DNA from 2 places in the Pseudomonas sp. SJZ078 genome. Region 1 is predicted to be linked to the other one. Evidence: predicted binding sites of a transcription regulator. Region 1 holds the regulator's gene; the other holds the start of a gene.
The links. The regulator sigma-54, encoded in region 1, starts transcription at its own class of promoters, with help from an activator protein. The targets are predictions, from matches to a motif close to ANTGGCATNNANNTTGCTNT.

Region 1 (7,426 bases):
TGACAGTGATCCTCGAGGCCGACGGCAAGCTCGCCGGGATCTTCACCGACGGCGACCTGCGTCGCACCCTGGACCGCACCATCGATGTACACAGCGCCACCATCGACCAGGTCATGACACCCCACGGCAAGACGGCCCGCGCAGAAATGCTCGCCGCCGAAGCCCTGAAAATCATGGAAGACCACAAGATCAGCGCCCTGGTGGTGGTCGACGCCGAAGACCGCCCGGTGGGTGCCCTGAACATGCACGACTTGCTGCGTGCGGGAGTCATGTAAATGAATACAGACCTGCTGCAACGCGGTAAAGACATCAAGCTGGCCGTGTTCGACGTGGACGGCGTGCTGACCGACGGACGCCTGTATTTCCTCGAGGACGGCAGCGAGTTCAAGACCTTCAATACCCTCGACGGCCAAGGCATCAAGATGCTGATGGCCGCCGGTGTGCAGACGGCTATCATCAGCGGCCGCAAGACCCCGGTGGTCGAGCGGCGCGCGAAGAACCTCGGCATTCCCCACCTTTATCAGGGGCGCGAGGATAAACTGGTGGTTCTGGACGAGCTCCTGGGCCAACTCAACCTGAGCTATGAACAGGTCGCCTACCTGGGTGACGATCTGCCAGACCTGCCGGTGATTCGCCGGGTTGGCCTGGGCATGGCAGTGGCCAATGCGGCCGGTTTCGTTCGCGAACACGCCCATGGCGTCACTACCGCACGGGGCGGCGAAGGCGCGGCCCGTGAATTCTGCGAACTGATCCTGCGCGCCCAGGGCCGCCTCGAAGCGGCCAACGCCGCGTACCTGTGAGCCATCTATGCTGAGCAAGAAGATTCGCACCATCCTGCTGTTCGCGTGCATCGCGGCGATTTTCGCGGCGGTGGGCTACTGGAACATCAGCCCCGAACGCTTTCTCGATCGCCCCGCCGTCCAGGTCGAGGCGAACGATATCGACTGGTATGCGACCAACACGCATACACTGCAATACTTGCCTGATGGCAAGGTGCAGTACGAAATGACGTCAGACAAGGTCGATCACGTCAAGGCCACCGACATTACCCTGGTCGCCAATCCGGACCTGAACATGTTCCGTGGCACGGCGTTCCCCTGGCACGTGCAGAGCAAGCGCGCCGAAGTCAATTCCGGCGGTACCGAAGTGGAACTGATCGACTCGGTGCGCGTCGCGCGAACCGACGAGAAGAATCGCACGACCATCATCACCAGCACTCGCATGACCGTGTTCCCGCAACAACAATATGCGCAGACCGAGCAACCCGTTAGAATCGACGGCGCCGGTGGTGTATCGACCGGCACAGGAATGAAAGCGTATCTGAAGGAAAGCAGGATACACCTGCTATCGAACGTAAGAGGACAGTATGAAGCTCGCTAAAACCCTCCCTATTTTGCTCAGTCTGGGCGCAGCACTGGGAAGCGCGAGCGCCTGGTCTCTTCCCAATGACCGCGACCAGCCTATCCGTATCCAGGCCGACGACGCCCAATTGGACGACAAGAACGGTATCGCCACCTACAAGGGCGACGTGATCATCACCCAGGGCTCGATGAAGGTCACCGGCAATACCGTGACCATCACCCGCACCCAGTCCGGCGATATCGACGTGGTGACCTCGGTGGGCAACCTGGCTTATTTCGAGCAGTTGCAAACGGCCGGCGACACCAAGCCCGTGCAGGGCTACGGGGTGACCATCCAATACCACGCCTCCCAGGATCGCGTGGTCCTGATCGACCGCGCCAAGGTCATCGACAAGGACAACAACGTCACCCAGGGCGAGAAAATCGTCTACGACACCAACAAGAAACTCGCCAGCGCCGGCCGCGCCACCGGCAGCAAGGTGACCGAGCAGCGTCCGCGGATCGATATGGTGATCCAGCCGAAAAAGAAAACCGAGCAAAAGGCCCAGTAATGGCAACTCTGAAAGCTCAGCACCTGGCCAAGAGCTACAAGGGCCGTCAGGTCGTGCGTGATGTCAGCCTGTCCATCGACAGCGGCCAGATCGTCGGCCTCCTCGGCCCCAACGGCGCGGGCAAGACCACCTGTTTCTACATGATCGTCGGCCTGGTCCAGGCCGATCAGGGCCGCGTCCTGATCGATGAGCTGGACGTCAGCCACCAGCCGATGCATGGCCGGGCAAAGGCCGGCATCGGCTACCTTCCACAGGAAGCGTCGATCTTTCGCAAACTGTCGGTCGCCGACAACATCATGGCGATCCTCGAAACCCGCAAGGAACTCGACAAGGCCGGTCGTCGCCAGGAACTGGAAAGCCTGTTGCAGGAATTTCACATCAGCCACATCCGCGACAACCTGGGCATGAGCTTGTCCGGCGGCGAACGGCGCCGGGTGGAAATTGCCCGCGCCCTGGCCACTGCACCGAAATTCATCCTGCTCGACGAACCATTCGCCGGCGTGGACCCGATTTCGGTGGGCGACATCAAACAGATCATCCACCATCTCAAGGCCAAGGGGATCGGCGTGCTGATCACCGACCACAACGTACGCGAGACGCTGGACATCTGCGAAACCGCCTATATCGTCAATGACGGTCAATTGATCGCTGAAGGTGACTCCGCCACCATCCTGGCCAACGAACTGGTCAAGGAAGTGTATCTGGGCCATGAGTTCCGCCTGTAAGCGCGAAGTGCCTGGCAAGCTGTCCCGGCGCCGTCGATTCAACCCGGCAGCGCCTCGGGACGCTCTCAGTGAATCCCCTATCATCGGGAAACTAATTGAGAGCTACCCCTAGGCAAACACCTCGGTTTCAGGCATATAATTTGCTTAAGGTTTGGCGCTTCGGCGCCCTTGTAGTGGATGGCGCATGTGCGCCGGCGAATAAGGTGTTAAGCCCCTGCCATGAAACCATCGCTAGTCTTGAGAATGGGCCAGCAGCTGACGATGACACCGCAGCTGCAACAGGCCATCCGCCTGCTCCAATTGTCGACCCTGGACCTTCAACAGGAAATCCAGGAGGCCCTGGAATCCAATCCGATGCTCGAACGCCAGGAAGAAGGCGACGACTTCGACAACACCGATCCACTGGCCGACAACGTCGAGCAGAAACCCAATACCGAGATTCAGGAAACCTCCTACCAGGAAGAAGCCGCCCCGACGGTGGATAACCTCGAGGATGGCGAATGGAACGAACGCATCCCCAACGACCTGCCCGTGGACACGGCCTGGGAAGACGTCTACCAGACCAGTGCCAGCAGCCTGCCGAGCAGCGACGATGACGAGTGGGACTTCACCACGCGTACCTCTGCCGGTGAAAGCCTGCAAAGCCACCTCCTGTGGCAACTGAACCTGGCACCGATGTCCGATACCGATCGCCTGATCGCCGTGACACTCATCGACTGCATCAACAACCAGGGCTACCTGGACGAAACCCTCGAGGAAATCCTCGAAGCCTTCGATCCGGAGCTGGACATCGAGCTGGACGAGATCGAAGCCGTCCTGCACCGTATCCAACAGTTCGAGCCGGCCGGCATCGGCGCCCGCAACCTGGGTGAGTGCCTGCTGCTGCAACTGCGCCAGCTGCCAGCCAAGACACCGTGGCTGGCCGAAGCCAAGCGACTGGTCACCGACTATATCGACCTGCTCGGCGGCCGCGACTATAGCCAGCTGATGCGCCGTATGAAGCTCAAGGAAGATGAACTGCGCCAGGTGATCGAACTGGTCCAGAGCCTCAACCCGCGCCCTGGCTCACAGATCGAGGCCACCGAACCCGAGTACGTGGTTCCGGACGTGATCGTGCGCAAGCACAACGATCGCTGGCTGGTGGAACTGAACCAGGAATCGGTCCCCAAGCTACGGGTCAACGCCCAATATGCGGGCTTTGTAAGACGCGCCGACACCAGCGCCGACAACACCTTCATGCGCAACCAGTTGCAGGAAGCGCGCTGGTTCATCAAGAGCCTGCAGAGTCGCAACGAAACCCTGATGAAGGTCGCCACCCAGATCGTCGAGCATCAACGGGGCTTCCTGGACTATGGCGACGAAGCGATGAAACCGTTGGTCCTGCATGACATTGCCGAGGCGGTGGGCATGCACGAGTCGACAATCTCCCGGGTGACCACGCAGAAATTCATGCATACCCCACGGGGTATCTACGAATTGAAATATTTTTTCTCCAGCCACGTCAGCACCTCCGAAGGCGGCGAATGCTCTTCCACGGCCATCCGCGCGATCATCAAGAAACTGGTGGCCGCGGAAAATCAGAAAAAGCCGTTGAGTGACAGCAAGATCGCTGGTTTACTGGAGGCACAAGGCATTCAGGTGGCCCGCCGTACCGTCGCCAAGTATCGTGAATCCCTCGGGATCGCGCCTTCGAGTGAACGCAAGCGGTTGATGTAACAAGGCCACGCCACAGCGTTCCAGTGGCAGGCATTTCTGCCTGCCGCTTTATGCACTGGCAACGAAGGAGAAGCTGTATGCAAGTCAACATCAGTGGACACCAACTGGAAGTGACCGAACCCCTGCGTACCTACATCGGCGAAAAACTCGACCGATTGGAAAGGCATTTCGACAAGATCACCAACGTGCAGGTCACGATGAACGTCGAGAAGCTGCTGCAGAAAATCGAAGCCACGTTGCATATTCCCGGCGGAGAGGTGGTTGCCAATGCGGAGCACACAGACATGTATGCCGCGATTGACCTGCTGACCGACAAGCTGGATCGCCAACTCAAAAAGCATAAGGAAAAGACCCAGAGCCTCCTCCAGGGCGCTACCGGTCGTTAACCCCCCCAATCCATGATCCGACTAGAAACCATCCTGACCCCCAGCCGTTCCAAGGTGAACGTGCTGGGAGGCAGTAAAAAGAAAGCCCTCGAACAAATCGCCGACCTGATCCACCTTGACGTCGAAGGTCTGGAAATGCAGGACGTCTTCGAGGCCCTGATTGCCCGTGAAAAACTCGGTTCCACCGGTTTTGGCAACGGCATCGCCATTCCCCACTGCCGCCTCAAGGGTTGTACCGCCCCGATCAGTGCACTGGTGCACCTTGAAGCCGCCATTGATTTCGACGCCATCGACGGCGAACCGGTCGACCTGCTGTTCGTACTGCTGGTTCCGGAAGCCGCGACCGATGCGCATCTTGAGCTGCTGCGCCAGATCGCCAGCATGCTGGACCGCAAGGAAGTGCGCGAAAGACTGCGCAGCGCAAAGAGCAACGAAGACTTGTATCAGGTAGTCCTGGACGAGCAGAACGGTCATTAATCATGCGCCTGATCATCGTCAGCGGTCGCTCCGGCTCCGGTAAAAGCACGGCACTCAATGTGCTTGAGGACAGCGGCTACTATTGCATCGACAACCTGCCGGCGGGCCTGCTGCCGGAGTTGGCCGAACGGGCGCTGATTCACACCGAGCTGGCGCAACCGCTGGTGGCGGTTTCCATCGATGCACGCAACCTGCCGAGCCACCTGTCACGCTTTCCCGAACTGCTCGAGGAAGTGCGCAACCGGCATATCCAATGCGATGTGCTGTACCTGGATGCCGATGATGAAACGCTGCTCAAGCGTTTCTCCGAGACCCGACGGCGCCACCCGCTGAGCAATGCCAACCGCTCCCTGGCCGAAGCTATCGAAGACGAAAGCCAGTTGCTCGGGCCGATCGCTGACCTGGCAGACCTGAAGGTCAACACCACGAACCTGAATCTGTATCAGCTGCGCGACACCATCAAGTTGCGTCTGTTGAACCAGCCGGAGCCAGGCACGGCGTTCCTGGTGGAGTCGTTCGGCTTCAAGCGTGGCATGCCGGTAGACGCCGACCTGGTGTTCGATGTGCGTTGCCTGCCCAACCCTTATTGGAAACCGGAGCTGCGCGAGCAATCCGGGCTCGACCAGCCGGTGATCGACTACCTGGCTGCCCAACCAGATGTCGAGGAAATGTTCCAGGACATCTCCGGCTACCTGCTCAAATGGCTGCCCCGGTTTGCCGCCAGCAACCGCGCCTATGTCACGATTGCCATCGGCTGTACCGGTGGTCATCATCGCTCCGTCTACCTGACCGAGCGCCTGGGCCAGCTCCTCCAACAATCCCTGAAGAACGTCCAGGTTCGCCACCGCGACCTCAGCTAAAGGATCCACATCGCGATGCCTGCTCGGGAAATTGAAATCATCAACAAGTTGGGCTTGCACGCCCGGGCTTCAGCCAAATTCGTCGGGGTTGCGGGCCAGTTCAAGGACACTACCATCCGCGTCGGTCGCACACCTGACCCTAGCACCATGATCGACGGTAAAAGCATCATGGCGATGATGATGCTGGCTGCCGGCAAAGGCACCACGATCCACCTGGTAACGGAAGGGGACAAAGCGCAGGAAGCAATGGATGCGCTGGAGGCGTTGATCAAGAATTATTTTGATGAGGGCGAGTAAGCCCTCGGCCATGTCGACTTGAGACTGGCTTTTGTGGCAAGGGGATACCCCCTGGGTTCTACGTACGCAAAAAAGGCGCGTCATTCAGAAATGACGCGCCTTTTTCATGCCCTTGGCCTCAGCTACCCGCCACCATCATCCGCTCGATCAACACCGAACCGGTGCGGATGTTGCTGCGCAGCTCCAGGTCATTCCCCACAGCCACGATTTGCTTGAACATATCGCGCATGTTGCCAGCAATGGTCACTTCCTGGACCGGGAACTGGATCTCGCCGTTTTCGACCCAGAAGCCGGCCGCGCCACGGGAATAGTCGCCGGTGACCATGTTCAGGCCGTGGCCCATCAGTTCCGTCACCAGCAGGCCCCGGCCCATCCGCCGCAGCAAGGCCACCTGGTCCTCTTCGCCATGGGTCACGAACAGGTTGTGCACGCCACCGGCATTGGCGGTGCTCGGCATGCCGAGTTTGCGGCCCGAATAGGTGCCGAGGATGTAGGACACCAGCTCCCCCCTCTCCACGAACGGCTTGGCATACGTGGCCAGGCCATCACCGTCGAAAGCCGAACTGCCCATGGCCTGCATCAAGTGCGGGCGTTCGTCGATGGTCATCCACTCCGGGAACAGTTTCTGACCCAGGGCGCCTTCGAGGAACGAGGACTTGCGATACAGGTTGCCGCCGGACACCGCCGACAGGAAGCTGCCGAACAAACCACCGGCCAGCTCGGCGGCAAACAGCACCGGCACTTCACAGGTCGGCACCGGTCGCGCGCCCAGGCGACTGGCCGCCCGTTGCGCGGCTTTGCGACCAATCACCAGCGGATCCGCCAGCAGACTGCCCTGGCGGTTCACGTCGTACCAGTAATCACGCTGCATCTGGCCATTGGCCTCGGCAATCATCACGCAGCTGAGGCTGTGACGGGTCGAGGCATAGCCGCCGATGAAGCCCTGGCTGTTACCGTACACCCGGCAACCCTGATGGGTATTGAGCGTCGTGCCGTCGGCATTCTTGATCCGCGGATCGGTATCGAATGCTGCCGCTTCACAACGCAACGCCT
Region 2 (7,426 bases), on a different contig from region 1:
AAGCTCTTCGACCAACTGCACGAACAGGCCCTTCACCCGGCCGCTGCCGACCTGAGCCTGGAGTTGCCGGACGAACCTCCGGCCGTTTCGCCCATCGACCCGGACGGTGCCGAGTTGATTGCTGCTGAGCCGGACGGCCGCGATGCGTCTTGAGCGCACCAGTTTCGGCAAGCGCCTGGGCAGCTACGCCGAGGCCACCGAGCTGGCCGGCCAGCCGATTCTCGAAGGGCGCCTGTTGCGCATGGTCGGCCTGACCCTCGAAGCCGAGGGCCTGCGCGCCGCCATGGGCAGTCGCTGCCTGGTGATCAACGACGACAGTTATCACCCGGTACAGGTCGAGGCCGAGGTCATGGGCTTCGCCGGCAGCAAGGTATTCCTGATGCCGGTGGGCAGTGTGGCCGGGATTGCCCCCGGCGCGCGGGTGGTCCCCCTGGCCGATACCGGTCGCTTGCCCATGGGCATGAGCATGCTCGGCCGAGTGCTGGACGGGGCCGGTCGGGCCTTGGACGGCAAGGGCGGGATGAAGGCCGAAGACTGGGTGCCGATGGATGGTCCGACCATCAACCCCCTCAAGCGCGACCCCATCAGCGTACCGCTGGATGTGGGCATTCGTTGCATCAACGGTTTGTTGACGGTCGGGCGCGGTCAGCGGCTGGGCCTGTTCGCCGGTACCGGTGTGGGCAAGAGTGTGCTGTTGGGCATGATGACCCGCTTCACCGAAGCCGACATCATTGTGGTGGGGCTGATTGGCGAACGGGGTCGTGAGGTGAAAGAGTTCATCGAGCACATCCTCGGTGAAGAAGGCCTCAAGCGTTCTGTCGTGGTGGCATCGCCAGCGGATGACGCACCCTTGATGCGCCTGCGGGCCGCCATGTATTGCACCCGCATTGCCGAATATTTCCGCGACAAGGGCAAGAATGTCCTGCTGCTGATGGATTCGCTGACCCGGTTTGCCCAGGCCCAGCGGGAAATCGCCCTGGCCATCGGTGAGCCGCCGGCAACCAAGGGCTATCCGCCTTCCGTGTTCGCCAAGCTGCCGAAGCTGGTGGAGCGCGCCGGCAACGCCGAGAAGGGAGGTGGTTCGATCACCGCGTTCTATACCGTGCTGTCCGAAGGCGACGACCAGCAGGACCCTATCGCCGACTCGGCGCGAGGCGTGCTCGACGGCCACATCGTGTTGTCCCGGCGCCTGGCTGAAGAAGGCCATTACCCGGCCATCGACATCGAGGCGTCCATCAGTCGGGTCATGCCATCGGTCATCAGTGCCGAGCACATGAAGCGTGCCCAGCAGTTCAAGCAATACTGGTCGCGCTACCAGCAAAGCCGCGACCTGATCAGCGTGGGCGCCTATGTGCCCGGTGGCGATCGTGAAACCGATACCGCGATCAATCTCTATCCGGCGATGGCCGTGTACCTGCGCCAAAGCCTGAACGACAACATCGGCATGGGCGCGAGCGAAGCGCACCTGCAAACCATCTTCGCCCCGGTCGCCGGCGGGTAATCGGCCATGGCCACGAGTCGCGCGGCGCGCCTGGCGCCGGTGGTGGACATGGCCGAAAAGGCCGAAAAAACCGCCGTCCAGCGGCTGGCCTATTTCCAGGGGCAGGTGGCCGTCGCTGAAAGCAAGTTGGCAGACCTCGAGAATTTCCGCCTCGAATACCAGGAACAATGGATCGCTCGCGGCAGCCATGGCGTCTCCGGCCAGTGGCTGTTGGGTTATCAAGGCTTCCTGGCGCAGTTGGGTACCGCCATCGACCAGCAGCGCCAAAGCCTGGTCTGGCATCAGAACAACCTGGAGAAGGCACGCCAGAGCTGGCAAGAAGCCTTTGCCCGGGTAGAGGGGCTGCGCAAGCTGGTGCAACGCTACATCGATGAGGCGAGGCAACTGGAAGACAAGCGCGAGCAGAAATTGTTGGATGAGTTATCCCAGCGCCTGCCACGCCAGGATTCGTATTGATCATGAAGTCGAGATTTTATCGGTTGGATGGGCCAAAACCTTGCTCAGTCCTTTACCAGATGCTAAACCTTGTACACGTATGTCCATGACAGGGAAGCCAACTATGTCAGTCGTTACCGAAGTATCCGATGATGGGAAGAAGCTGACGATTTCGATCAAGGGTCGATTCGATTTCGGACGGCATCAGGAGTTTCGCGAGTCCTACGAAAAGCTCAACCGCAAGCCTGAAACCTACGTCGTGGACCTGAAGGACACAACCTACCTCGACAGCTCCGCGCTGGGCATGCTGCTCTTGCTCCGTGATCATGCCGGCGGCGAAGACGCTGACGTGAATGTCACCAACTGCGGCGCGGATGTACGCAAGATTCTCGCGATATCCAATTTCGACAAGCTGTTCGATATCGACGGCCCGAAAGACGACAAGTCGGAGAAAGACAAACCGCAGCCAGGACATGCCCATCAGGACAAGGTCCATCCGCGCAAAGCCTGATCGACAGCCATGTTGTCCGAGTTGGAGTCGCTGACGGTCCTGATTGCCGAAGACAGTGCCGCTGACCGACTGCTGTTGTCGACGATTGTCCGCCGCCAGGGCCATCATGTGCTCACCGCCGCCGATGGTGCCGAGGCGGTCGAAATCTATACGGAGCAACGTCCGCACTTGGTGCTGATGGATGCCATGATGCCGGTCATGGATGGATTCGAGGCGGCGCAGAAGATCAAGCAACTGGCCGGCGACCAGTTGGTGCCGATCATTTTCCTCACGTCATTGACCGAAAGCGAAGGCCTGGCCCGTTGCCTGGAAGCCGGCGGTGACGATTTCCTGGCCAAACCCTACAACCAGGTGATTTTGGCCGCCAAGATCAAGGCCATGGACCGTCTGCGCCGGTTGCAGGCCACGGTCGTTGAACAGCGTGACCAGATTGCCCGGCACCACGATTACCTGCTCAACGAGCAGCGGGTCGCCAAGGCCGTGTTCGACAAGATTGCCCATTCCGGCTGCCTGAGCGCACCGAATATCCGCTACCTGCAATCGCCTTATGCCCTGTTCAACGGTGACCTGCTGCTGGCTGCGTTCAATCCGGCCGGCGACATGCACGTCCTGCTGGGGGATTTCACCGGGCACGGCCTGCCAGCGGCGGTCGGTGCGATGCCGCTGGCGGAAGTGTTCTATGGGATGACTGCCAAAGGCTACGGCCTGGCGCAGATCCTGCGGGAAATGAACGCCAAGCTCAAACGCATCCTGCCGGTGGACATGTTCTGTTGCGCGACGCTGCTCTGCCTGGGCTTCCAGCGCTGCACGGTGGAAATCTGGAATGGCGGCATGCCCGATGGGTACTTGCATGACAGTCTCACTGGCGTGCGCACGCCATTGCCGGCGCGGCACTTGCCATTGGGGGTGCTCACGCCTCAACTGTTCGATGACCGGACCGAAGTGCATCCCATGGCGGTGGGCGACCGGGTGTTCCTGCTGTCCGACGGCGTGATCGATACCAGCGATGCCGATGACCAACTGTTCGGTGTGGAGCGGCTGCAGCAGGTGTTTGCCGCCAACCGTGAACCCGATTGCCTTTTCGAAGATATCCAGCAGGCCCTGCGGGACTTTCGCGGCGAGGCACGCGACGATTTCAGCATGGTCGAAGTGCGGATGGTCGCGCCGACGCAACTCAATCCGCCGCCGCCGGTCTATTCCGACAGCGGCCAATCCAGTCCGCTGGACTGGTCGGTGAGTTTCGAGTTTCGGGCGCAGACGCTCAAGCGCTTCAACCCGATGCCGTACTTGTTGCAGTTGCTGCTTGAAGTGCATGGGCTCAGAGCTCAGAGCGGCGCGCTTTACAGCGTTCTTTCAGAGCTCTATTCCAATGCCCTGGAGCATGGGGTGTTGGGGCTCGACTCGAGCATCAAGCGCGACGCGTCGGGTTTTGCGCACTATTACATGGAGCGCAGCACTCGTCTGGATGAACTGGACGCTGGTCACATCCGGGTACATTTGCATGTCACGCCCCACGGCGACGGAGGTCGCCTGGTGATCGAGGTTGAAGACAGTGGTGAGGGCTTCGATGTAGCCCGTGTGTTGGCTCGGCCGCTGGACAGCGACCGGTTGTCGGGACGAGGTGTCAGTCTGGTGCGTCAGTTGAGCCATCAGGCGTGTTGGTCAGACGATGGTCGTAGTGTCCGCGTGGAGTTTTTCTGGGAGGCTCTGGCATAATCCGCGCGACTCTTGATCAGGGAGCGAACAAGTGAACGAGATTCATCTGGACCGCGACGTGCTCAGCACGTTGAAGGAAGTCATGGAGGAAGGGTATCTGGAACTGCTGGATACGTTTCTCAACGACTCCGAGGCACGCTTGCGTGTGCTGCATGAAGCCCGCGACGCCGAAAAGCTGAGCGCCACCGCCCACAGTTTCAAGGGCAGCAGCAGCAACATGGGTGCCATCCGCCTGGCCGAACTGTGTGGTGAGCTGGAGCAGCGTGCCAAACAGCCTTCCTTGGGCGGCATCGAGAAGCTGGTCAGCGAAATCGACAGCGAATTTGCCCATGTCCGAAATCTTTACCGGGAAGAGCGCGAAGGCTTCCACTGCTGAGTGATGACCTGCCACCCATCACCACTGTCTGGGCGTTGGCCCGTCCCTTGCATTGTCCAGTCTCGACTGTACCTATGATTTCAGTGCAGCGGAGACCTTTTTATGCCCGTTACGCCCAATACACTGCTTCAGGCCTCAGCCCAGGCCAAGCCGCAGGCCGCCGTCAATCCGCCGGCAGCGGCTCCGGACCTCGGCAATAGAGCCTCCAGCTTCGCCCAGGTCTTCGCCCAGCAAGCCCCCGTCAAATCCTCGTCGGCCCCTGAGCCTGCGATGAAGCCGGTGCGCGACAAGACCCCCGACAGCAGCGTCAAAAAGGACACCGGCGATGAAACGGCTGCCGCCCCGGAACCGACCGTTGCCGATAGCGGCAAACCCTTGCCCGCCGACAAACCGGTCAAGGCCGATGACACGGCAGACAAGGACGCCGATGCCGACAGCAAAACCGAGACCGAGACTCCGGTAGCGAACGCGACCCCTGCCGATCCTGTCATCGACCCGATGTTGCCGTCGGATGTGGCTATACCTGTGGTTCAAGCCGACGTAGTACCCGCGCCCGTGGTGGACGCCTCGACTGTGCCGCAAGTAGCGGCTGCCGTGGCGACCCCGGTCGTTCCGTTGGTCCCGGCAGCCCCGGCAGTCCCGGCCGCGCCGGAAGATCCAAAATTCGATCCCGAGGCCGATCCGCTTGACGCTTTGCCGGCGTTGCGCTTGGCGATGGAGCAGGGCGGCCACGTTTCCGCGACCAGCCAATCCAAGACCGCCGCCCCGGCTCCACTCAACGGTGAGCCGACCTCGGCCCAGACGTTTGCCGCTGGCATGGCCAGCATGCTCACCGTGCAAGCGGACCAGAACAGTACCGGTCCTGGCAGCCAAGGCGGGGAAAAGGCGTTCAGTGGGCTGATCGGCGAGGGCCTCAAGGACCTGGGCGCGGCTTCCAGTGACACCCGCGTGGATGATTTCGCCAACCGCCTGGCGGCGTTGACCCAGGCCGCTACGCCCAAGACCGCCAATGCGGTGCCGGTCAACCAGCCCATCGCCATGAATCAGAGTGGCTGGACCGAAGAAGTGGTCAACCGGGTGATGTACCTGTCGAGCGCCAATCTCAAGGCTGCCGATATCCAGTTGCAGCCCGCCGAGCTTGGTCGTCTGGACATCCGGGTGAACATGGTGCCGGATCAACAGACCCAAGTGACCTTCATGAGTGCCCATTCCGGCGTTCGCGAAGCCCTCGAAGGCCAGTTGCATCGCCTGCGGGACAGTTTCGCCCAGCAGGGCATGGGCCAGGTCGATGTCAACGTGTCCGATCAGTCCCGTGGTTCTCAGAACCCGGATCAGCAGGCGCAGCAGCAGGCCCAGGCCGGTCGCATGTCATCCTCCGGCGGGCGAGTGGATTCGACGGATGAGCACCTGCCGGCCAACGTCGCTGAGGTGGCGGCTGCTACCACCAGCGTCATCGGTACCAGCGCGGTCGATTACTACGCCTGACCGGTGAGGTAACCCCTTGTGGGAGCGGGCTTGCTCGCGAAGACGGTGTGTCAGTTGATGACAATGTCATCTGGCACACTGCCTTTGCGAGCAAGCCCGCTCCCACAGTTGTTTTCGGATGTCGCAAATTGCTTCTGGCATAACACTTGCTCCTGCCTTGCCATGCAACCGTAAACCCCCCGATTAGTGACGGATTATTGGCATGGCGAAGAGCGAAGCAGCAGCTGTAAAAGACCCCGCAACCAAAGGCAAACTCAAGATGATCATCCTGATCGTCGTGGGTTTGCTCCTGGCGATCGGTGTGTCCGTGGGGGCAACCTGGTATTTCATGCACAGCGCTCAAAGCAAGCCTGCGCCGGTGGTCGAGGCCGCGCCGGTGGGCAAGCAGCCAGCGATCTTCGAATCCATGGCGCCTGCATTCGTCGCCAACTACACCCAGAATGGCCGTCAACGCTACATGCAGGTCAGCATCACCTTGTTGGGTCGCAACCAGGCTGACCTGGAAGCGCTGCGGGTGCACATGCCTCTGATCCGCAATAATCTGGTAATGCTGTTTTCCGGACAGAATTTCGACACCCTCGCCACTCCCGTTGGCCAAGAGATGCTCCGTCAGAAAGCCACGGCCAGCGTGCAGGAAGTGGCTCAGAAAGAGCTCGGCAAAGTGGTGATCGAACAGTTGCTCTTCACTAACTTCGTATTGCAGTAGGAACCCGCCATGGCCGTGCAGGACCTGTTGTCCCAGGACGAAATCGACGCGCTGTTGCATGGTGTCGACGATGGCCTGGTGCAGACCGAAAACGCTGCTGAACCGGGCAGCGTCAAAAGCTACGACCTGACCAGCCAGGATCGCATCGTTCGCGGACGCATGCCGACCCTGGAGATGATCAACGAACGTTTCGCCCGCTACACCCGCATCAGTATGTTCAACATGCTGCGTCGCTCCGCCGACGTAGCGGTCGGTGGCGTGCAGGTAATGAAGTTCGGGGAGTACGTGCACTCGTTGTATGTGCCCACCAGTCTCAATTTGGTGAAGATCAAACCGTTGCGCGGCACCGCGCTGTTCATCCTCGATGCCAAGCTGGTCTTCAAGTTGGTGGACAACTTCTTCGGCGGTGACGGTCGTCATGCCAAGATCGAGGGCCGTGAATTCACCCCGACCGAGCTGCGGGTCGTGCGCATGGTCCTGGAACAGGCCTTTGTCGACCTGAAGGAAGCCTGGCAGGCGATCATGGAAGTGAACTTCGAGTACATCAACTCGGAAGTGAACCCGGCCATGGCCAACATCGTCGGGCCGAGCGAAGCTATCGTGGTATCGACCTTCCACATTGAGCTCGATGGTGGTGGCGGCGACCTGCACGTGACCATGCCGTACTCGATGATCGAGCCGGTACGCGAAATGCTC

Region 2: a site for sigma-54 is predicted at 4,574-4,593, ahead of FBY02_RS13280 (flagellar hook-length control protein FliK). Genes of this name have one in related genera too.

What each region holds. Positions count from the first base shown of each region.
Region 1 covers NZ_VIUG01000002.1:66,302-73,727, reverse strand. The annotation lists gene FBY02_RS02185 (KpsF/GutQ family sugar-phosphate isomerase) at 1-275, shown strand, start outside; gene FBY02_RS02180 (HAD family hydrolase) at 276-800, shown strand; gene lptC (LPS export ABC transporter periplasmic protein LptC) at 808-1,380, shown strand; gene lptA (lipopolysaccharide transport periplasmic protein LptA) at 1,367-1,912, shown strand; gene lptB (LPS export ABC transporter ATP-binding protein) at 1,912-2,637, shown strand; gene FBY02_RS02160 (RNA polymerase factor sigma-54) at 2,857-4,353, shown strand; gene hpf (ribosome hibernation-promoting factor, HPF/YfiA family) at 4,431-4,739, shown strand; gene ptsN (PTS IIA-like nitrogen regulatory protein PtsN) at 4,752-5,216, shown strand; gene rapZ (RNase adapter RapZ) at 5,219-6,076, shown strand; gene FBY02_RS02140 (HPr family phosphocarrier protein) at 6,092-6,373, shown strand; gene pmbA (metalloprotease PmbA) at 6,492-7,426, opposite strand, start outside.
Region 2 covers NZ_VIUG01000012.1:41,807-49,232, reverse strand. The annotation lists gene fliH (flagellar assembly protein FliH) at 1-153, shown strand, start outside; gene fliI (flagellar protein export ATPase FliI) at 143-1,501, shown strand; gene fliJ (flagellar export protein FliJ) at 1,508-1,957, shown strand; partial or broken gene FBY02_RS13295 (STAS domain-containing protein) at 2,061-2,360, shown strand; gene FBY02_RS13290 (fused response regulator/phosphatase) at 2,457-4,163, shown strand; gene FBY02_RS13285 (Hpt domain-containing protein) at 4,195-4,539, shown strand; gene FBY02_RS13280 (flagellar hook-length control protein FliK) at 4,642-6,024, shown strand; gene fliL (flagellar basal body-associated protein FliL) at 6,227-6,730, shown strand; gene fliM (flagellar motor switch protein FliM) at 6,740-7,426, shown strand, end outside.